Linked DNA regions of Bradyrhizobium diazoefficiens. The protein of the gene in region 2 interacts with the protein of the main gene of each other region in a pairwise test. Links are inferred from orthologs where the notes say so. Each region holds a gene or a part of one and is shown on either strand. Other genes may lie near its edges. The genes, in order: cysE and cysK.

Evidence for each region.
Region 1: the proteins of cysK (region 2) and cysE interact in binary tests that used the Escherichia coli proteins (3 or more experiments, as listed by UniProt). The link is inferred for Bradyrhizobium diazoefficiens from one-to-one orthologs.

What each region holds. Positions count from the first base shown.
Region 1 is NZ_CP067100.1:3,290,833-3,301,697, reverse strand. Bases 4,239-7,145 are described here. They hold cysE (serine O-acetyltransferase), read right to left. Parts: upstream 6,151-7,145; coding sequence 5,326-6,150; downstream 4,239-5,325. Other genes in these bases: JJB99_RS15545 (hypothetical protein), read left to right, coding at 6,439-7,145; JJB99_RS15555 (DUF3126 family protein), read right to left, coding at 4,973-5,191; JJB99_RS15560 (PaaI family thioesterase), read left to right, coding at 4,301-4,696. Outside these bases: JJB99_RS15585 (hypothetical protein), read right to left, coding at 1-303; JJB99_RS15580 (PAS-domain containing protein), read right to left, coding at 416-2,110; JJB99_RS15575 (gamma carbonic anhydrase family protein), read right to left, coding at 2,236-2,766; JJB99_RS15570 (DUF6949 family protein), read right to left, coding at 2,843-3,172; JJB99_RS15565 (hypothetical protein), read left to right, coding at 3,390-4,097; more of JJB99_RS15545, read left to right, coding at 7,146-7,806; JJB99_RS15540 (GAF domain-containing protein), read left to right, coding at 8,385-10,865.
Region 2 is NZ_CP067100.1:4,036,596-4,047,435, forward strand. The notes cover bases 3,067-5,948. They hold cysK (cysteine synthase A), read left to right. Parts: upstream 3,067-3,959; coding sequence 3,960-4,937; downstream 4,938-5,948. Other genes in these bases: tgt (tRNA guanosine(34) transglycosylase Tgt), read left to right, coding at 3,067-3,505; JJB99_RS19155 (hypothetical protein), read right to left, coding at 3,518-3,736; JJB99_RS19165 (BrnA antitoxin family protein), read left to right, coding at 4,941-5,180; JJB99_RS19170 (caspase family protein), read right to left, coding at 5,375-5,948. Outside these bases: JJB99_RS19135 (aspartate-semialdehyde dehydrogenase), read right to left, coding at 1-297; JJB99_RS19140 (PepSY domain-containing protein), read right to left, coding at 526-1,125; JJB99_RS19145 (TetR/AcrR family transcriptional regulator), read right to left, coding at 1,395-2,153; more of tgt, read left to right, coding at 2,372-3,066; more of JJB99_RS19170, read right to left, coding at 5,949-6,799; JJB99_RS19175 (DMT family transporter), read right to left, coding at 7,002-7,877; JJB99_RS19180 (RidA family protein), read left to right, coding at 8,026-8,424; JJB99_RS19185 (hypothetical protein), read right to left, coding at 8,474-9,019; JJB99_RS19190 (hypothetical protein), read right to left, coding at 8,964-9,314; JJB99_RS19195 (formyltransferase family protein), read right to left, coding at 9,514-10,101; JJB99_RS19200 (hypothetical protein), read left to right, coding at 10,305-10,589.

The DNA.
Region 1 (10,865 bases), 750 kb from region 2 along the record:
GTCGAGCAGCCGGTTCTCGGAATTGACCGTGGCGTCGGCGGTGGGATCCGCACCGGTCCCGGTGCCGGTGGTGATGCCCGATCCGCGGCCGGATGATTGCGCCGTCCCCAGGCTGTTGGTGCCGGGCGGCGAAGCCGGGGAATTTGCGACACCACCAGCTGAGCCGGTTGACCCAGTCGAGCCGGTCGATCCCGTCGAGCCAGCGCCGCCGGTGGCTTGCGCCAACGATACGGCCGGCATCGCAGCGAGACTGAGGATCACGATCAGGGTCTTCGTTGACATGGTTGCAGACGAGAGGGCCATCGGACACACTCCTTTACCCGTCAACGGTCCGACCCAAGACCCGTTCCGGAACAAGTGCCGTCACATCACGATCACCGATCGCCGGGAGGACATCGCGGTGATGTAATTGCCGTTACGCAGCCGCTCCCGCCTGATCGGCGAGATCCTCGGCGATCGTCACGAATATGTGCGAGTCCTCCGTCGCACTGCCAATCTGCAATCGTCTCCAGGATACCACGCGCCGGCCGCGAACCGGATTGTTGATGGTGTCGACGATCGGCTCGAGCTGTTGCTTTTGCCAGAGCAACTGCCCATCACGCTTCTCGATGAGTTCGGCCGTCTCCGCCGAGAACAATTCGCGCGCAGTCCTGCCGACGATCTGAGTGCGCGCCAGGCCAATCTGCTTCTCGGCAGCCTTGTTGATGAACAGATAGCGCATCGTGCGGGCGTCCTTGGCGATGATGCCCTCATGCACATTTTCGACGATGGTGGCGAGAAAGCGCTCGGTCCGCTCGAGGATGCGCTCGCGCTGGCGCTGCTCGGTGACGTCCTCCTGCACCGAGACCCAGCCGCCGCCGTCCATGGGACGCTCATAGATCTTGATGGTGCGGCCGTCGTTCAGGGTGATCTCATAGGCCGTCGGCTCGCGCTTGGCGATCCGGGCGAGAACTGCGGCAACATATTTCCCGACGTCGCCGTTGAACAACCCGCTCTCGACCCGGTGCTGGAGGATTTCCTCGAGCGTCGATCCCGCTTGGATCGTCTCGGGCAGATTGTAGATCCGCCGGTAGTTGGCGTTCATCGCGACCACATTGGCCTTGCCGTCGAGCATGATCAGGCCCTGCGGCATGCTGTTGATCGCAGCCGAGAGCTGCCATTTCTTGGCCTGGTACTTGTCATTGAACTTGTCGCGCTCCGACCTCGCCGCATCGCGCGCCTGCGCGGTGCCGAGCTCGAGCTCCTCCAGTTCGAAGATGCGCGCCACGGCGTCGCGGAAGTGCTGCACGGCGCGCGCGAGGCGCCCGATCTCGTCATGACGGCCCAGATGCGGCACCTCGCTCTCGACGTCGCCGTCCGCGATCCGGTCGGTCGCCTGCGTGATCTCGGCCAGCGCCGCGACGACGGAGGTCCGCATCACGACGACATTCAAGCCGGCGAGAAAGAGGGCCGCGAGTCCGAGCCCGAACAAATAGGCGGCGGCGTAGCGGTTCTCGTTGGCGAGCTCGTCGGCATCGTGGGCCCGCTGCCGATAGATCCGTTCGAGCGTCTCGAGATCCCCGTTGAGCTCGCTGCGCAGCGTCCGGTTGGTGTCGTTGTCGCCCCATTCGCGCGCCGCCGCCGGGCTGATCTCCAGGCCGCGCCGCACCAGTTCCTTGCGGAAGTCGATGAACTGCGCGATGCGCTGCCGGAACGTGGCGATTTCTCCGGCATCATCGTCACCGACCGTCCGCTCCATGCTCCTCACCGCGTCGGCAAGCTCGCGATTGCGGCGCACCACCCCGTCGGCGAACGGCTTCACCGCGGCACGATCACTCGACATATAGATGCCGCGCGAATCCATGACGATGGCATAGATCAGCGCGTTGACGAGTCCGACATTGATCGCAGCCTCAGCGGAGCTAGCGTGCATGTGCCGATAGGTCGTCTGCAATCGCACCGACTGGATCGACATGACGAGCAGGAAGGCGGTGACGATCGCCAGGAAGCCGGCGATGCTGTAGACCTTCTCCGCGACGCTCAGCGCATCGGCGCCGCGCGCGAACTGAACAAATTTCTTAAAGAGTTTGGTTCCGGAATTGAAACCGGATCCGAGCGCCGCAGCGTTCATGGCGCCTCTCCTTCTGGTTGAAAGCGCACCAAGCTAAACCTGGTTGCGCTAGCAGAAGATTAAACCGGCGCCCTGTATTGTTACGGTATGGAACCGCGCCGGACCGACGCGGCCGCATCCATCTCTCATCCGATACGCTTCAGTCCCTTGGTGAAACGCGGACCGTTGGCGACATAGAATTTCGCCGCGCTTCCCATCTTCTGAACCTGCGCGTCATCGAGCGTGCGGATCACGCGCGCGGGCGAGCCGATGATCAGCGAACGTTCGGGAAACTCCTTGCCCTCGGTGATGACCGAGCCTGCACCGACGATGCTGTTGCGGCCGATCTTCGCGCCGTTCATCACGATCGAGCCCATGCCGATCAGCGCGCCCTCCTCGATCGTGCAGCCGTGCAGGATGACGTTGTGGCCGACGGTGCAGTTCCTGCCGATGACCATGGGAAAGCCGAGATCGGTGTGGCAGGTCGAGCCGTCCTGTACATTGGCACTCTCGCCGATCTCGATCCACTCATTATCGCCGCGCAGCACCGCGCCGAACCAGACGCTCGCACCCGCCTTCAGGCGCACGCGGCCGATTACGGTCGCGGTCTCCGCGATGAAATAATTGCCGTCGGCGGGAAGATCGGGCGCCTGCCCGTCGAGCTCATAAATCGCCATGGAGGTCTCCTGTCATGTTGACCCAGCCATAGCGAAACGCCGGCCCTGAAGCAAAGGGCCGGCCGGCACGCGGATATCAGACCAGCACGCCGGCGGCGCGCAGCGTCATCAGGAAGAAGGTGCCGCTCATCATGCTCCAGAAGCCGGCGATGACCGTCGCCATCATCACGAATTCGAAGCGGCGGCTTTCCAGCCGCATGCCGCGCAGGGTGTTGCGCATGATGATGAAGGGCGCCGCGAACACCAGGAACGGCACCGCCGCGAAGGTCTTCGGCGCGACGCCGGCCTGCAACAGGCCGAAGCCGGCGGGCCGCTGCGTGGCCGCCTGATATCCATTCACGAGCGCGCCGGCGAGCGCGAAACCGATGCCGATCGAGAAGAAGGTGTTGAGAGCTTCAGGTGTCATCGGAACGGTCCGTCCTTACGCCACGCGAGGAGCCTTCCTGTGACAAAAAGTGCTGGTTAACGCTACATTATCCTTAAGGGAAGGTTAACGCCGCCGGCCGGCCCGCGCATGACCCTCCCCGTGCCCGCAGGTGGGAACGCCTGCGCGAAATCGCCGCCGCATGGCATATTCGCGGCTGATTCGTCGGCCAGCGGCCGGCATCCGGCTAGCGCAACTCATGACGATGTTTTCGGCAGTTCCCCTCAGGTTTCCCCGGACGCGCACGCGGGCGCATGTCGTCCCGATCGTGCTCGGCGGCGCGGCGGCGGCCGGCGCGGTCGCGCTGGTCGCCTATCTGTTGTGGCCGACCTGGGGCACCAGCGGCGCGAACGCGCCGGACAAGCTGCCGGTGAGCATCGGCGGCACGCTGTTCAACCTGCCGACGGCGGCGATCCGCATGAAGATCCAGCGGCACTCCGGGCCGCAGGAGCGCATCGATCTCGACTTCCTCTACCCTTCCCTGGAGCCGCCCGGCGCGCCCAAGCACGTCACCGCCGACACCGTGGAAGTGGCGGTGCAATCGATCGACCGCATCTTCCTGTCGATCGCGGCCCATCACGACGCGCTCTCGCCCGAGCAGCGCACCGCCACGATCTATCCGCGCTATCTCGACCAGGCCGCAACCCAGCCCGAGGACGGGCTGACGATGCGCATATTCCGCACCGAGACCCCTTACGGCGGCGAAGACCTCTATTCCGCCGCAAACCCCGCGCTGACAGCGCGCTGCACCCGCGATGCGGCGACCCCGGGCATGTGCCTGTCCGAGCGCCGCATCGGCGGCGCCGACCTCACCTTCCGCTTTCCACGCAGCTGGCTGTCGCAATGGCGCGAGGTCGCGGAGACGATGGAGCGGCTGACGGCGCAGCTCCGCGGGCCGAAGGGCTGAGCGCGGCCCTGGCAAGCCCGCCGCGAAAGCGGCTTGCAGCTACGACCCCGGCGCCTCCTTGATCAAAAAATCTCGAAAACAACCCCATGCACAGTAGCCAAGCGTCTGCCATGATTTCGTATTTTCGATAATTCGCGTTTTTCGAAGTCGCGCTTGACCCGTCGGGCGAAACAGTGGCATGATGCCATCATGGGGCAATCGACGTGAACGATGCGGCAACACATCTCCCGCCCGGTGCCGAACTGCTCGGACGCGAATGGCTTGGCTTCGACGAGGGCGGGCGTGCGCTGATCCGCTTTAGGGCTCAGCAGGCGTTCACCAACAGGCACGGGACGATCCAGGGCGGATTCCTGGCGGCGATGCTGGACTCCGCCACCGGGATTTGCGCGCTGGCGGCGCTCGCGCCCGGCCTGACGGTGGTGACCAGGAGCCTCGATACGCGCTTCCTGAAGCCGGCGGCGGTCGGAGCCATCACGGCGCGGGCATGGGTCGCCGAACGGACGGAGCGCGACATGGTCGTGCAAGCCGAGCTCGTCGATGCCGCGGGCATCATAGTCGCCGATGCCACGGCGCGGCTGCGCATTCTTGCAAGGAAATAGAGTTATGCGATTGCGGAGCTGTCGTTCGTGGAGAGAGCGCGGCTCGATCTTCGTGCGTGCCCGGGACGCAGCGCAGCGTCCGTTCAACGGTGCGCTGCAGAGCCGGGGCCCATGTTGCAGAGATGCGCTGTGTGGCTTTCTGGGTCCCGGCTCTGCACTGCAACGCTGAGGGCGCTGCAATGCGTCCGGGACACGAGAGAACGCCGCGCTGTCGCCCGCACGGCTTCATTGCGAGCACGGCGAAGACAATGCTTCACCCGCAATGACGTGTGACAACTACTCCTGATCGACGAGATCGTCCTCGAGGATCGCCATCTGGAACTGGAACGAGCGATCGTCGTCCTCGTCGTCGACGAAGAGCACGCCGATGAACTCCTCGCCGATATAGACCTCGGCGGAATCGTCCTTCTTCGGCCGCGGCACGACGCGAATCTTGGGATTGCCGAATACCCGCTTCAGATACGCATCTAACTTTCTGACTTCTTTGACGTCCACGGCAAGTCTCCGATCGAAATTGTTCGGCGGGTTTTAGGACGAGACGCGACGAACCGCCAGCATGAATTGCCAAGGAATTCGGGAACGACATGAGGCCGGAAAATTCCGGCCCTTCCCAACGTCGGAGCCCGGTCTCAGAGTCCCATGGCGTTGATCATCTGATCCATGGTGCGCGAGGGCTCGGCGCAGCCGGCTTCGCCGACGATCTTGGCAGGCACGCCCGCAACGGTGACATTGTGCGGCACGGGCTTGACCACGACCGACCCGGCGGCGATGCGCGCGCAATGGCCGACCTCGATGTTGCCGAGGATCTTTGCGCCGGCGCCGATCAGCACGCCGTGGCGGATCTTCGGATGACGGTCCTCGTTCTCCTTGCCGGTGCCGCCCAGCGTGACGCCGTGCAGGATCGAGACGTCGTCCTCGATCACAGCGGTCTCGCCGCAGACGAAGCCGGTGGCGTGGTCGAGGAAGATGCCGCGGCCGATGCGCGCGGCGGGATTGATGTCGGTCTGGAAGACTGCGGAGGCGCGGCTCTGGAGATAATACGCAAAGTCCTTGCGGCCCTTCAGATAGAGCCAGTGCGCGAGGCGATGGGTCTGGATCGCGTGAAAGCCCTTGAAGTAGAGCAAGGGATCGATGAAGCGCGAGGTCGCGGGATCGCGGTCGTAGACGGCGACGAGATCGGCGCGGAAGGCATTGCCGAGATCGGGATCGTCGCGCAGCGCCTCGTCATAGGTCTGGCGCACCAGATCGCCCGACAACGCGGAGTGATCGAGCCGGTCGGCGAGACGGTGGATCACCGAATCCTCGAGCCGGCTGTGATGCAGCACCGTCGAATAGATGAAGGTTGCAAGCTCGGGCTCGCGATGGACGATGTCCTCCGCCTCGCTCCTGATCCGGTCCCAGATCGGATCGAGCGATGCGAGCTTTCCTCCCGGATTGACCTGATGCACTGCCATGATTTTTCTCTTTGGGATCTGCTCTTTGGAATTGGCTCGTTTTGCCGGTTCTATAACACAGTCTAGGCGACAAAGTCCCGACGGGCTTGCCTGAGAGTGAACCTCGCCCTGCCCCCCGAAAACATGCCAACACCTTGAATCACAATGATTTCTTTTGACGCCCCACCCGGCAAGGTCGCTTCAAAGTGGTCAGAGTTTTGCCAAATTCAAGCCGGGCGGCGTCAAACTATTGGTGAATTCCGTCTCGACGGTTATTGCGGGCATGGTCCGGAGGACGACGGAGCGGTCTTGAGCATCACCACCGATCAATTGCGCGCGCGCGCCGCTGATACATTCTGGCTGCGGCTCGCGGCGGCAACCCTGCCCCTCCTCATGATCGCGCCGGCGTTCTGGAATGGCTATCCGCTGTTGCAATGGGATACCGGCGGCTATCTGGCGCGCTGGTACGAGGGCTATCTGGTCCCGAGCCGCTCCACCGTGTTCGGCGTCTATCTGCACTATGGTGAGAATTTTGGTTTCTGGATCAACCTCGCGGTCCAGTCGCTGGCGACATTATGGCTGCTGCAGCTCACCTTGCGCGTGCTAGGCCTGATGCAAACCTTCCGCTTCGTTGCGATCAGCCTGTTGCTGATGCTGTCGACCGCACTGCCCTGGCTCGCCAGCATGCTGCTCACCGACATTTTTGCCGGGCTCTCGATCCTGTCGCTGTTCCTGCTGGTGGTCGGCGCAGGCCGGATTTCGGTGCTCGAAAAAATCTCGCTGTTCGTCTTCACCGCCTTCGCCGCCGCGACCCACAGCGGCACGCTCGGCGTGCTGCTCGGCCTCTGCGCCGTCGGTTGGATGGCGTGGCCGTTCCTCAAGCAGCGTCTGCCGATTGCCGGATTGGCGCAGGCGAGCCTGACCATCGTCGCGGGCGCCCTGATGCTGGTGTCGGCGAACCATGCACTGTCGGGCAAATGGGCCTGGACTCCCGGCGGCTACGGCGTCGCTTTCGGCCGCATGATGCAGGACGGCATCGTCGCGCGTTTCCTCAACGACCATTGCCCGCGCGAAGACTTCAAGCTTTGTCCCTATCGCAACGAATTGCCGGCGACCGCCGATGAGTTCTTGTGGGGCAAGAGCATGTTCAACACGCTCGGCCGCTTCGATGGGCTGAACGAGGAGATGGGCAACATCGTCGTGCAGTCGCTCGCCGATTATCCGGCCTGGCAGGCCGGCGCGGCGTTGCGGGCGATGGGACAACAATTGCTGCATGTGGCGACCGGCGAAGGCACTACGGTCTGGATTCCGCACACCTACGGCATCATCGAACGCTACATCCCGGCGCAGGTCACACCGATGCGCGCGGCGCGCCAGCAGCACTGGGAGCTCAACTTCGACGCCGTCAACCGGCTGCACGTTCCGGTCGCGCTGATCTCGATGCTGGGGCTGGTGACGCTGCTCGCCTATTCGCTCGCAAACCGCCGGCTCGACGACCTGACGCTGCTGGCGGCGACCGTCACGCTGGCGCTGCTCGGCAACGCCTTCATCTGCGGCGTGATCTCCGGCCCGCACGACCGCTACGGCGCGCGGATGGTCTGGCTCGCGACCTTCGTGGTGCTGATGCCGCTGGCCCGCCGTTTTGGCGACGACAATAAAGCGACGAAATTGGAATGAAGAGCCATCGCGCTTGGTTTCTTGTCTAAGCATGATCTCCGCGCTGACGCAGCAGAGTGGCCGATAAGAAAAGCATGCTTCAGCTCAGAGCAATCTTGGAACGAGCAAACGTGCCGATGGCCGACTGAATTGCTGTGCCTGGCGTCGGATAACCGCCACTAGCGGAGTCTAGAAGATCGAGGCCCGCTCGGTCGATATCGGATAGTGACCCGAAGCCGACGCCCGCCGCTTTTGAGATTTCGAGCTGCGGTCCGCCAACGGATTCCGATCACGTCGATCCCGCTCAATAATTCGTCTAAACCGCCGGCCACTATGCCGCCGGGCCCGCAGCTTCGGCTGGCCAAGGGGCTTGAGGCGTCGTGCCAGAGGTCAGCCGCATTAGCCAGAGGTGGAAGACGACACGTAGCTGCTCGAGTTCACCACCAGGAGCCGAGCTGCCTCGTCCCGGAACCTGAACGGTACTCGACGGTTGGCCCAATATCTGCAACGATATCGCTGGCCGGCTCAGCTTGAGCGTGGAGTAATTGGTTTTTAGATGATTTTGGCGCCGGCGGGCGCTGGACGATATGGATTTATCGATGACCGCGCTGTCCCAAGACGGCGATGTTGCGCGCAGGATCGCCGAGCTAGAACAGAAGCTCCAGTCGAGCGCCGCCGAGACCGAAAGCCTGCGGCGCGAGCTCGCACAATCGCAGGGTTGCCAGACGGCCAGCGCGGATATCCTTGCAACAATTGCGAGCACCTCGGGTGATGCCGACCGAGCTCTGGAACAAATAGCGGAGACTACCGCCCGGCTGATTGGTGCCTCCAGCGTCTCGATCCAGCTTGCCGGGAACGACGAATGCAGCAAGGCCTACCGGAACGGCGTGAGCGACCGGCTCGTCCGTGCGGACCTATCGCTCAGGGCCATCAACCTCCGCGGCCGCAACATGCCAGGCGCGGTGGTCGCTCGAAATGTGCAAATCCACGTGCCGAATCTCGACGATCCCGATCCCGATCTAGCCGAGTTCTCCGACCTGCCGCACGCCCGGGCTGCCGGCACCCGGACGATCTGCGGCACGCCGCTGCGCATCCAAGGCAAGGCGATCGGCGCTCTGATCGTCCACCGCGACCGGCTCGAGCCGTTTTCCGATAATGAGCTCGTACTGCTGCAGAGCTTTGCCGGCCACGCAGCGATGGCGATCGAGAATGCGCGCCTCTTCAACGAGACCAGGGACACGCTGGAGCGGCAGACCGCTACTGCTGACATCCTAAAGATGATTGCCTCCTCGCCCTCCGACGTACAGCCGGTCTTCGACGCCATCGCGAGCAGTGCTAAGCGGCTGATCGGCGGCTTTTCGACGGCGGTATTCCGCTTCGTCGACGATATTGCGCACCTTGCGGCCTTCACGCCGACAAGCTCGGCCGCCGACGAGGTGCTGAAGGCCGGATTTCCGACGCCCGTTGGCCGCTTCGAGCCGTTCAGGCTCGCACAAGCTGGCAAACCGATTCAGATTGGCGATATCGAGACTCTTCCGGACTCCCAGATCAAGCAGATCGCTCGGGCGCGTGGCTTTCGCAGCATGCTGCTCGCGCCGCTGATGAACGCCAATGTTCCGATCGGCCTCATCAGCGTGACGCGGCTCGAAGCGGGGTCGTTCGTAGATCACCACGTGCAGTTACTGCAAACCTTCGCCGACCAGGCAGTGATCGCTATCGAGAACGCGCGTCTGTTCGAGCAGGTTCGGTTCAAGACGCATGAGTTGAGCGAGGCCTTGCAGCGGCAGACCGCGACCGCCGATGTACTCAAGGTGATCAGTCGCTCGGCCTTCGATCTGCGGACCGTGCTGGATGCCCTGCTCTCGTCAGCCTGTCGGCTGTGCGACGCCGAGATTGGAACGATCCGTTACGAGCACGAGGGAAATTACCGGCTTGCCGCCGCGTATGGCTGCAAACCCGAATGGATCGAGCACTTCCAGACCTACACGACGAAGGCAGACCGCGGCTCGATTTTCGGCCGAACTATTCTCGATGGTCGTCCCGTTCGCGTCCCGGATTTACTTGCTGATCCCGACTTCAATCGCCCGCAAGCACAGAAGCTCATTGGCATGCGTGCCGCGCTGGGTGTCCCGCTCGTCCGGGAGGGGCACGCCTTCGGTGTCATCAACCTGTTTCGCTTCACCGTCGGTTCCTTCGAGGACAAGCAGGTCGAACTGGTAGCGACGTTCGCCGATCAAGCGGTGATCGCGATCGAGAACGTTAAATTGTTTGAACAAGTGCAGGCGAAGACGCGCGACCTCTCCGAGGCTCTCACCTATCAGACTGGAAGTGCCAACATTCTCAAGGTGATCGCCTCCTCGCCGACCGACGTTGAGCCGGTCCTGCGCACCATCGTCGAGAGCGCCTGCGAGCTCTGCGCGGCCTATGATTCGGTGGTAGTCCTGAAGGACGGCCAGAATCTCGTCGTTCGCGCGCATCACGGACCGATCGGAATGGGAACTCAGACATGGATCGACGACCGCACCTCCGTGTCGGGGCTGGCAATTGCCGAGCGGGTGCCGATACACTTGCATGACGTCCTCTCCGACGAAGGCCGCAACTTTCCTGTTGCGCAGGCGATGTCACGACAGGATGGTTGCCGGACCATTCTTGCCGTGCCGATGCTAAGGGAAGGTGAGAGCATTGGTGCGATCGTACTTCGTCGCACCGAGGTGCAGCCCTTCAGCGACAAGCAAGTCACGCTCCTGCAGACCTTCGGCGATCAGGCGGTGATCGCGCTTGGCAACGTCCGCTTATTCGATGAGGTTCAAGCTCGCACCCGCGAATTAGCCAAGTCCCTCGATGAATTGCGCGCCGCCCAGGACCGCCTGGTGCAGACCGAGAAGCTCGCATCCCTCGGCCAGCTCACCGCTGGCATCGCCCACGAGATCAAGAATCCGCTCAATTTCGTCAACAATTTCTCTTCTCTGTCCGCCGAATTGATCGGCGAGCTCAACGAGCTGCTCGGAAATGCGGAACTCGATGAGAAGATCCGCGCAGACGTAGACGAGCTTGCGCAGATGCTGAAGGGTAACCTCGAG
Region 2 (10,840 bases):
GTCGACCACGACGGCGCCGGCCTTGACCGCAACAGGCGCGAACTTCTTGGAGATGCCGCTGCCGGCGGAGAACAGCGCGATGTCGACGCCCTCGAAGGCGCGCTCGGTCAGCTCCTCGATGACGACGCTCTGCCCGCGAAACGACACTGTCTTGCCCGCCGAGCGGGCGCTGGCGAGCGCCTTGAGCTTACCGACGCGAAAGCCGCGCTTGTCCATGGTGGCGATGAATTCGGCGCCCACCGCACCGGTGACGCCGACAATCGCGACGACGGGATCGTTACTCACTTTGTCCTCCATTGAGATCGATTTAGACAACAAAAAAGCCCCGGACCATCGAGGGCGGGGCTTCGGTAGAGCTGATGCGTTCCAGTCGACGACTACGCGCGCACGCCTCCCCAGGCCCCGAAGGCCGTGGTGGTTTTGGTCGTGCGTTTGGTGGTCGTGAACATGGCGCGACTTATGCGGGAGAGTCTGGCGCCCGTCAATGGCTTTTCGGCGGGATTGTGGCGAGCGCCGATTCCGCGGCTATTTGGCTCGGGCGCCCGGCGGCTCCAGGATGACTTCCTTGAGATCGTCGCCGCTGATCACCACGATCGCGAAATTGAGCCGGCCGCGCTCGCGCACCAGGCCGCCGCTGATCGCCTTGCCTGAGGCTGCGTGCTCGGCAACGCGCACGGCGTCCGCAAGGCGGTGCCTGATCGCGCCGAGCGCCGCGAGATTGTCGCGATCCTCGAGGTCAAGCTCGGTAAGGGGAAGGGCGGCTTCACCGCCGACGAGCTCGCCGGTGGCGGCATTGATGGTGTGGCGCCAGATCCGGTCATTGTGCAGGGTCTTCACCCGGTAGACCGGCACGCCGGAGCCGCCGTCAAAACTCACATCCGCGGTGGTGGCACCGGCGTGACGGGCTTCCGCGATCGCCATCGCCTGGCTGATCGAGATCGATGAGCTGCGGAAGCGCTCGATCTCGCGGTTGACCGCTTGGCGGTCGGCTCCCGCATCCCCATCTGTGTCGCTGTGCAGGGCAGTCGGCGTGCCCGTGGTCACGATCGCCCGCGCCGGTGCGGCGAGGATGAGCGCGGACAAGGCGATCGCAAGTAACGAGGTCGATCGTTTGGCTGTCGTCATGCTCGAAACCTTTGGTCGGCGAGCGGGCTTGATCTTGCCGAGACTTGATCTTCCCGAGAGAAGACGCGGCCGACCTTGGGCATCGGTCGGCCGCGGAACGTCGTGGCGGGCTGTACCCGTCCCGGCGATCAAAGCGGTGCGGACCTCTTTGGGGCTGGTGAAAAAAGCGGTCCATATCGCCTTATAATTAAACCATACCGTATCGTTTTGTTTTGGTCAAGGCTGTCAGCGCGACCCGCTTGGGGATACATCGCGAGCTCACGAAATCGTCAGCGGGACGGGCGCCGGCGCTGCGTGCTCTTGGCGGTGTCCTTGGCCGCAGTCTCGACGCGGTCGGCAGGTCCCAGCGCGCCGGCCAGGAACAGCTTGATCGCCGCGCGCATGCGTTTTTCGGCCGGCTTCATCTCCGGTGGCGTTCCGAACGTCGCCAAGCGATGGTTGTGGCCGACGACGACGTCGAGAAAGACTTCCGCCGTGACGGTGGTGTCTTCGACATCGAGTGCGCCCTGCGCAACCAGATGATCGAAGAAGCGCGCGGTGGTCGCCACGGCTTTCAACCAGCCTTCCTCCTTGCCGAGCTTGGCGACGTCGGGGAAGTTGATGGCTTGTGACGTCATCATGCGGCTGAACGCGACGGCATCGGGGCCGCAGGTGAAGGTCAGCATCTCGCGCCCGATCTCGACCAACCGCTGCTCGACCGAGATGTCCGTGGCGCTGCCCAGCTGGGTCTCTGCCGCGGCCGACAGCGGCGCCAGCCAACGCGCGATCTCGCGCCTCAGCACGGCGGCAAACAGGCCGCGCTTGTCGCCGTAGCGGGCATAGACGGTGGGCTTGCTGACGCGGGCCGCTTCCGCGACCGCGTCAAGCGAGGTCGCGTCGAAGCCGCGGTCCAGGAACAGGCGGGTGGCGACCTCGATCAGTCGCTGGTCGCGCTCGATCGCGGCGGTCTTGGTCGGCCGGCCGCCGCGCGATTTCGGCACTTCGCGCCGCTGCGCTGCCGATCTTGCCTTGGTCGCAGTCAATCCCATGCCCAATGATTCCTGCGCGCTTCTGACAGTCGTACTTCGCTCTATATCGTGCAGGAGCGGGAGCGTCATCGCGAATCTGGCCGAATTGGCCATCGTCAACGGTTTCGATGGGACCCCGTTCCTCCATCGGGGTCACGGTACGCGGGCCCACAGGACGGCTCCGACGGCCCGAAACTGAGTGGTTGATCGGCCCCTCCCGACACGCAATAAGCAGCGCCATGGAGCTTCCCAATCATTTCGAACTGCTCGCCACCGATGGCGCCGCGCGCACCGGCCGCCTGACCACGCCGCATGGCGTGGTGCGCACACCCGCCTTCATGCCGGTCGGCACCGCCGGCGCCATGAAGGGCATGCACTGGCGCGAGGTGCGCGAGGCCGGCGCCGACATCGTGCTCGGCAATACCTATCACCTGATGCTGCGCCCGGGCGCCGAGCGGATCGCGGCGCTCGGCGGCTTGCAGCGCTTCACCGGCTGGAACGGGCCGATGCTGACGGATTCCGGCGGCTTCCAGGTGATGTCGCTGGCGGATTTGCGCAAGGTCAGCGAGCATGCCGTGACCTTTCGCTCCCATATCGATGGGGCCAAGGTCGAGCTGTCGCCGGAACGCTCGATCGAGGTGCAGCGCTGCCTCGGCTCCGACATCGCCATGCAGATGGACGAATGCGTGCGGCTGCCGGCCGAGCGCGACGACATCGATCGCGCCATGCGGCTGTCGCTGCGCTGGGCCGAGCGCAGCAAGCGCGCCTTCGAGAGCGCGCCCGACGGCTACATGCTGTTCGGCATCGTGCAGGGCGGCGACATCCCGCAGCTCCGTCATGCCAGCGCGCAGGGCCTCGTCGAGATGGGTTTCCACGGCTATGCGATCGGCGGCCTTGCCGTCGGCGAGCCGCAGGCGGTGATGCTGGCGATGATCGACGAGACTGCGCCGGCGCTGCCGACGGAGCGGCCGCGCTATCTGATGGGCGTCGGCACCCCCGACGACATTCTCGAGGCGGTCAAGCGCGGTGTCGACATGTTCGATTGCGTGATGCCGACGCGCAATGGCCGCCATGGCGTCGCCTTCACGCGCTTCGGCCAGGTCAATTTGCGCAACGCGCGCCACGCCGACGATCCGCGTCCGCTCGACGAGGAAAGTTCGTGGCCGTCAGCGCGGAACTACGCACGCGCCTACCTGCACCATCTCGTCAAGGCCGGCGAGACGTTGGGGGCGATGCTGCTGTCCGAAATCAATGTCGCTTACTACCAATTCCTGATGCAGGGCATCAGGGATGCGATCGCACACGGGGCATTCGAGGAGTTCTATCAGCGTACCCGCGAGGACTGGGCGAGGGGCGACATCGCCCCGCGCTAGGTTGATCAAACCTCAGTTGCAGACGATCCGCTGCTTGACGGCATGCTTGGTCACGAAACCGTAGCCGCAATTGTCGCAGGTCCAGAGATAAGAGATCACGTCGTCCGAGACGTAGGCGGATGCTTCGGCGGCGATCATGGAATCGGCGCAGACGGGACAGGTGGGCAACTCACTGCAACGCGGCTCGCGATGGTGCGCGACGGTCGACAACACTTCAGCAACTGCTGACATCGTGGTGACCTCCCTGCTTTGAGACCTGTGTCTAACATAAGCAGAATCAGTTGACGAGGCCGCAACACAAATGCGTTGGTTTTCTGCTAATGATCGCTCACGCGATTTTGCGATGCAGTGTATTTAACATGTGCCGCATTGTCGCTGGCGTGTCGCCGCACGCTGTCCGCAACTGCGCAAGAGCCGTGAAAGAAGCGCAAATTGTCGCCACAGGGAGTTCATCATGGACGCATCGTCCCAAACGGGTGCAGCGCACCAACCCGGCCGCGGCCGGATCTACTCTTCGATCGTCGAGGCCTTTGGCGATACGCCGATCGTGCGGCTGCAACGGTTGCCGGGCATGCACGGCGTGAACGCGACGATTTTGGCAAAACTTGAATATTTCAACCCGGCGGCGAGCGTGAAGGACCGCATCGGCGCGGCCATGATCATCGCGATGGAGCAGGCCGGCATCGTCAAGCCCGATACCGTGCTGATCGAGCCGACCTCCGGCAACACCGGAATCGCGCTCGCCTTCGTCGCTGCCTCGCGCGGCTACCGGCTGAAGCTGGTGATGCCGGAATCGATGTCGATCGAGCGGCGCAAGATGCTGGCCTTTCTCGGCGCCGAGCTGGTGCTGACGCCGGCCGCGCAGGGCATGAAGGGCGCGATCGCGACCGCCGAGGAGCTGTTGAAGACGACACCGAACTCGGTGATGCCGCAGCAGTTCAAGAACCTCGCCAATCCCGAGGTGCATCGCCGCACCACCGCGGAGGAGATCTGGAACGACACCGGCGGCAACATCGATGTCTTCGTTGCCGGCGTCGGCACCGGCGGCACCATCACCGGGGTCGGCCAGGTGCTGAAGCCGCGCAAGCCGTCCTTGCGCGTCGTGGCGGTCGAGCCGGAGGAGAGCCCGGTGCTGTCGGGCGGCCAGCATACGCCGCACAAGATCCAGGGCATCGGCGCCGGCTTCCTGCCCGAGATTCTCGACCGCTCGGTCATCGACGAGATCGTGAAGGTCAACTCGACGACGGCGATCGAGACCTCGCGCGCGCTGGCGCGCCATGAGGGCATACCCGGTGGCATCTCCTCGGGTGCGGCGATCGCGGCCGCGCTCGAGATCGGCCGACGGCCGGAAGCTGCGGGAAAGACCATCCTGACGGTGGTGCCGTCCTTCTCCGAGCGGTATCTTTCGACGGCTCTGTTTGAGGGAGTCTAGGATATGGCGGATCAACCGAGGCGACCGCGCACGCTTGGCGATGCGCGATCGGAGGCCGAGGCGGCGTTCAAGAAGGTGACAGCCAAGGTCGCCGTGGCGCCGCCGAAGCCGAACGTGGCACCCGGGGTCCGGGAGCAGGTCACGCTGCGGATCGACCAGGACGTGCTGGAGTTCTTCCAGCAAGGTGGCCCCGGCTGGCAGGACCGCATCAACGAGGCGCTGCGCAAGGCGGCGGGGAAGTGAGCTCAGCCGCGCGTTCCGGCGCCAGCTCCTCATCCTGAGGAGCTGGCGCAGCAGGCGTCTCGAAGGATGATTGGCCCACGTCGTGAGAGCCGGGCCTTCATGGTGAGACGGCGCTTCGCGCCTTCTCACCATGAGGATTACCAACGAAAAAGCCCGGCGCGAGCCGGGCTTTTTGTTTGAGATATGATCCCGCCTCAGCGGCGGAACATGCCGCCCATCATGCCGCCGACGACACCGCCGACGAAGGCTGCGCCGGCATCGCCGCCGCCGCCGTTATGCCGGGGCGCCGGTGCGCTCTGGGCCTGAGCCGGGGCCGCGCGCCGGGCCGGCTTCGGGCTGTCCTCGCTCGCGGTGGCCGGCGCGGCCGCCACGATCTCGGAGAGCAGCGCCTTGTGCTGGAGCTTATTGAGGTAACCCGTCGACGGATAGCCGCGGGCGGCCTGCCAGCGCTTGAGCACCGAGCGGGTCTCCTCGCTGAAGATGCCGGTCACCTTGGTGTCGAAGCCGAGCCCGGTGAGGCGGCGCTGCACGTCGCGGCGCTGGCCCTTGTCGAGGCCGATCTGGTCCTCGGTGAGCTGGGTCGCATCATCGGTGAAGGTGGCGGGATCGACGCCGGCGTTCAGATTGCGTGTCGTGGTCGACGGACCGCTCTTGATCGCGGCGAGCCGCGCCAGCGCCAGCGCCTTGAACTGGCCGTTCGGATAGGCCGAGAGATAAGCGTTGAGCTCTTCCGGCTTGTTGCTCTCCTTGACCGAGCGCCAGTATTCGAGCTCGACACCGTCATTGCTGCCGCTCGCGGCCGGCACGGCGCTGGAAGCCATCGGGGCCGCGTTGGCGACCTGGGTGGTCGGGGCCTGGTTGAGATAGACGGCGCCGATCAGGTTGGTGTGGCCCCAGGGCAGCTGGCCCTTGTGGGTCTCTTCATTGACCTGGGCGCGCACCGACGTCATCGCCTGCTGGATCTCGACGCCGGGCTTGGTGATGTTGTCGATCAGCGCGCGGGTGAAGGGGCTGTTGTTGCCCTCCTGGCCGTCGAGCGCAGTCTGGCCCGGACCGGTCGCGAACGCGATCAGCGTGCCTTCGCCGGACTTCATCTCGGCAAGGCCGCTCTGCACGTTGACGCTGCGGGTCGCCGAGTTCGACTTGATCTTGGCGGCGAACGGATTGTCGCGGCAGGCGTCGAGGAACACGAGCTTGACCTTGGCATCGCCCATGGTCTGCTCGAGTGTCAGGTCGATGTTGATGGCGGCGCCAAGCTTGACATCCATTTCCGACTTGATGTCGGCGTCGACGGGCAGGAGATAGTTGGTGCCGCCGACGGCGATGCCGTGGCCGGCATAATAGAACAACGCGATGTCGGAGCCCTGCGCCTTGCGGCCGAAATCGAGCAGCTTCTCCGTCATCTGGTCGCGGCTGAGATTGGATCCTTCGATCACCTCGAAGCCGACATTGCGCAGCGTCGATGCCATTGCCTTGGCGTCGATCGGCGGGTTCGGCAATTGCGCGACGTTCTTGTAGGAGCCGTTGCCGACGACGAAGGCGACGCGACGGTCCGCTTTCGCGGCGCTAACCGACAAGGCCAAGCACATCAGCGAAGCGAGGAGGGTGAGATAGCGCATCTGAAATCCCCAGAATCGAATTGCAGGCAGCAACAAATTGACAGTGAACCTACACGAAGTGCCCGACTTCGCGCCACCAAAACGGCAGGACGTCCCGTTCAACCCGGTGCTGTGTGGCCGAATGTGCACGATGGAGCAGCCCTCCAACGTGATCCAAATCACGCTCGACCACTCTCGTTTGTCGCGCGGGGCCGCGTGGGGTTCATTGCGCGCGGGCGGGGACGGGCGCGGCCGGTTTCAAATTCAGGAGATTGCCGCACAGGATCAGCGCGGCGCCGAGCACGGTCCAGGAATCGAGCCGCTCGGAATAAAGCAGCCAGCCGGCGGTGGCGGTCAGTGGAACCCGCAGGAAGTCCATGGGAACCACGATCGTCGCATCGGCGTAACGGAGCGCGCTGGCGAGGCAGTAGTGCGAGAATGTGCCGCAGACCCCGATGACGAAGAGCCAGCCCCAGAGATAGGTTGACGGCCAGGTCCAGACATAGAGCGTCGGCAACAGGCCCACGACCATCTGGACCATGATCATCCAGAACAGGATCGACAACGCGCTCTCGGTTCGGGTCAGCGATTTCGCCAGGATCATGGAGATGCTGAAGCCGATGGCGGCACCGAGCGCGATCAGCTGGCCCGGATTGATCTCGCCGGTGGCGGGGCGCACGATCATGACGACGCCGACGACGCCCAGCACGACCGCGGCGATCTTCCAGACGGTCATGCGCTCGGACAGAAAGGTTGCGGCCATCAGCGCGGTCCAGATCGGCATCGTGAATTCGATCGCCACCACCTGGCCGATCCCGATCAGGGTGAGGGCGTAGAACCAGCCGAGCTGCGCGAAGTAATGAACCCCGTTGCGGGCGAGGTGCTGCGGCAGGCGCTTGGTTGCGACCGCCTTGAAGCCGCCGGCACGGGAGATGATCGGCAGCAGCAGCGCGAACCCGATCACCGAGCGCACTTCCATGATCTGGAAGACGTTGAGTTCGCGCGTGGTCTCGCGTCCGGCCACCGCCATGACCAGCATCAGCGCCAGCCAGCCGGCCATCCAGAGTGCAGCCATCGTTTTGGACGGTGTCGCGGTCATCGGTGCAGGTGCGGGAAATCGAGCCTGAGGGAGGGCCGGTATCGGCGACATCGCTGGCGTTTGCAACGGCCAAAACTGCGGATGCAGCGATGCAGGGCGGCGTGCTAAGGCTTGGGTGACCAACGATAAAAACGGGAGAACGTCGCTCATGCGTATCTTGCAGCCGGCCGAATGGAAGAAACCGCGCGGCTTTTCTCACGGCGTTGAGGTGGCGGGCCCGGGCCGCTGGGTGGTGCTGGCGGGCCAAACCGGCGGCGACGAGGCCGGCAATTACGCGCCCGACCTGGCGGCGCAGGTTGCGACCGCGTTGAAGCGGATCATCAAGCTCCTGGGCGAGGCCGGCGCCGGCCCCGAGCACATCGTGCGCCTGACCTGGTACCTGACCAGCCGGAGCGAATATGAAGCTGCGGGCGCCGGCATCGGCGCAGCCTGGAAGGAAACGTTGGGGCGCAATTTTCCGCCTTCGACGCTGCTCTACATCGGCGGCCTTGTCGACGAGCGCGCCAAGGTCGAGATCGAGGTCACTGCGTTCGTGCCGAACGCATGAAAAAGCCCCGGCGGGATCGCCGGGGCGTTTGCGTCGACGGCTGTACGGCTTAGCGCGACATCGAGATGTTGGCGCCGCGGAACTGGCTGTCCGCGCGCATCGTGACGGTCTGCTTGTTGCCGCTCGTCCTGAGCGCGATGTTGGCATTGAAGCCGGCGGCGGAGGCGACCACCTCGAAGTTTCCGCCAGCGCCGCGGCCCTGGAGCGAGCCGGAGATGTTGCGGCTGGCCTCGGACCAGCTGCCGGCGATGGCGCTGCCCTCGGCCTTGACGCTGGCGGCGAGATTGAACTTGTAGGCATCGCTGGCGCAGGTCAGCGACATCTCCATGGTGGGGCCGATCGGGGCGTATTTGGCCCGGCAGCGGATCCGCTCGGTCGAGCCGTCATCCAGTGTGACGGTGCCGCTGCCGCTCCACGTGCCGGCCAGAGGGGCAAACGGGCTGGACTGAGCCTTGCCTTCAGAGTTGATCGCTGCCGCCACAAACAAAACGGCGGCTGCAATCAGCAGCCGCCGGTTTCGGGCGCGCGGCTCGATTGGTTTATTGGCGCGATGCTTCCCACCGCCCGCTGCACGGTATGCCTGCAGATGCTCCATTCCACTTCCCCGATCCGGCGTTGCCGTTGAGTTGACCGTTGGCATATGCACCATTGATCGAAACTTTCACAAGTCCCCCGCTGCCGATGGTGCCGGAAACGTTAGCGCCCGGCGCGCTGATCTTGCCGTCGGCAACGGTCAGCATGGAGCTTGCGGTCGGCTCGCAGGAGCCCGTCTTGGTCACGATGGTGACCTGCCAGTTGCCGTCATAAGGGCTCTGGGCGAAAGCAGGAGCGGCGAGCGCGCCGGCGAAAACTGAAGCGGCACAGAACGCCACGATGCGACCAAAACGCATAAATTCCGTCCTTGAATATGTCTGAGATGCTGACACTTATTCGGGCCAAATGTGACCGAAATTTGTTGCGATGCCAAACCGAAAATTGTTCCTGTGGAAACAATGGTTTATTTGCGTTTCCGGCTCCAATTTTCGAAGCAAAATCAATGCGGCTTCACGTTCATTGTAAACGTGAACAGAGAGATTCAGGCGACGGACTTTAGGACAGGCTCGGCGCCGAGGTCGCGAATTGTTCGTCCTGGGGCTTGGCCGGCAGCGCCTTGTGGACCTTGGCGTAATCGATCACGTCGGCCAGCAGTTTGAGACCCAGTGGGGCGAGGGCGCGCTCCCAGAGTTCGCGGGCGGTCTCGCCCTTCTTCACGAAGCACCAGTCCTGGGCGGCGATGGCGCCGGCGTCCATGCGGTCGGCGAGGTGATAGATCGTGCCGCCGGCGATCGGATCGCCCTCCTTGATGGTCCATTCCACCGCGGCCTTGCCGCGATGGCGCGGTAGCAGCGAGGGGTGATAACCGATCCCGCCCAGCTTGGCCGCGGCCAGCGCATCCTTGCCGATCCGGGCGTGGCTGTGGGCGGTGATGATCAAATCGGTGTCGGGCGCGATCTCGGAGGCCACCACCAGCTTCGGATTGGCCTGCACCACCACCTCGATGCCGGCCGCTTTCGCGGTCGCCGCGAGGCGATCCTCGGCATCGGCCACCACGACCCGCACGACCCCGACGCCGTGCTCCCGGAGCATGTTCAGGGTGGTCACGCCGAAATGGCGGGAGCCGACTAGGGTAATGCGCATGGGTGTCCGATCTCTCTCGCAACTGCGTCATACTCCCGATAACACGCCGGAGCATCCTGTCACCACCCGCGAGGCGTCGCGGCCGGTTATCAACAGCGCGTCGGGCGCGGGGGCGCCCGAACTTCGCGATTGCGCAGCCGTCCGCTGCGGTGTTTCCATGGGCGCATCTCGAGGGCCAGGAGCGGAGGGCAAGGAGCGGACGAATGCGAAGCGCTTGGTTTGTTGTTCTCGCTGCACTGGTTGCGGCAGCCCCTGCGTACGCCGGTGGGCCGTATCCGGTGGTGCCGCCCGAGATCGGGGTTGCACCCTTCATAGGTCCGACCTGGGATGCGTACCGCTGCGCCGAAGGCGTGCCTTATAATTTCTACCACGGCGCCTATTATGGCGAGGAGCCGCCGGCGATCTACCGCGGCTACGCCTACCGGCCGTACTACCGCTACAGCGCCTACCGCAAATGGCCGCGCAAATATTTTTGCGTCGTCGACTAAGCGTTGCCGCGTGGCCACGGTCGGCGGAAAACGGGGAATGCGCCGGTTCCTGTGTTTCTTTTCCGACAGAAGACCTTCGCGGTTCGTCGCTAGAATGGCGCCTACCGGGGCTGGCGACATTTCATTCCGGATCCGTTTTCGAACCCGGCTTTGGCCGCTGGCTTGAATGCCAGCGGCCTTTTCATGCTGGGCATTACGAAATCATCAAACGGTAACGCCTTCTCAACCAGCCTGGCGTATCGACGAATCCG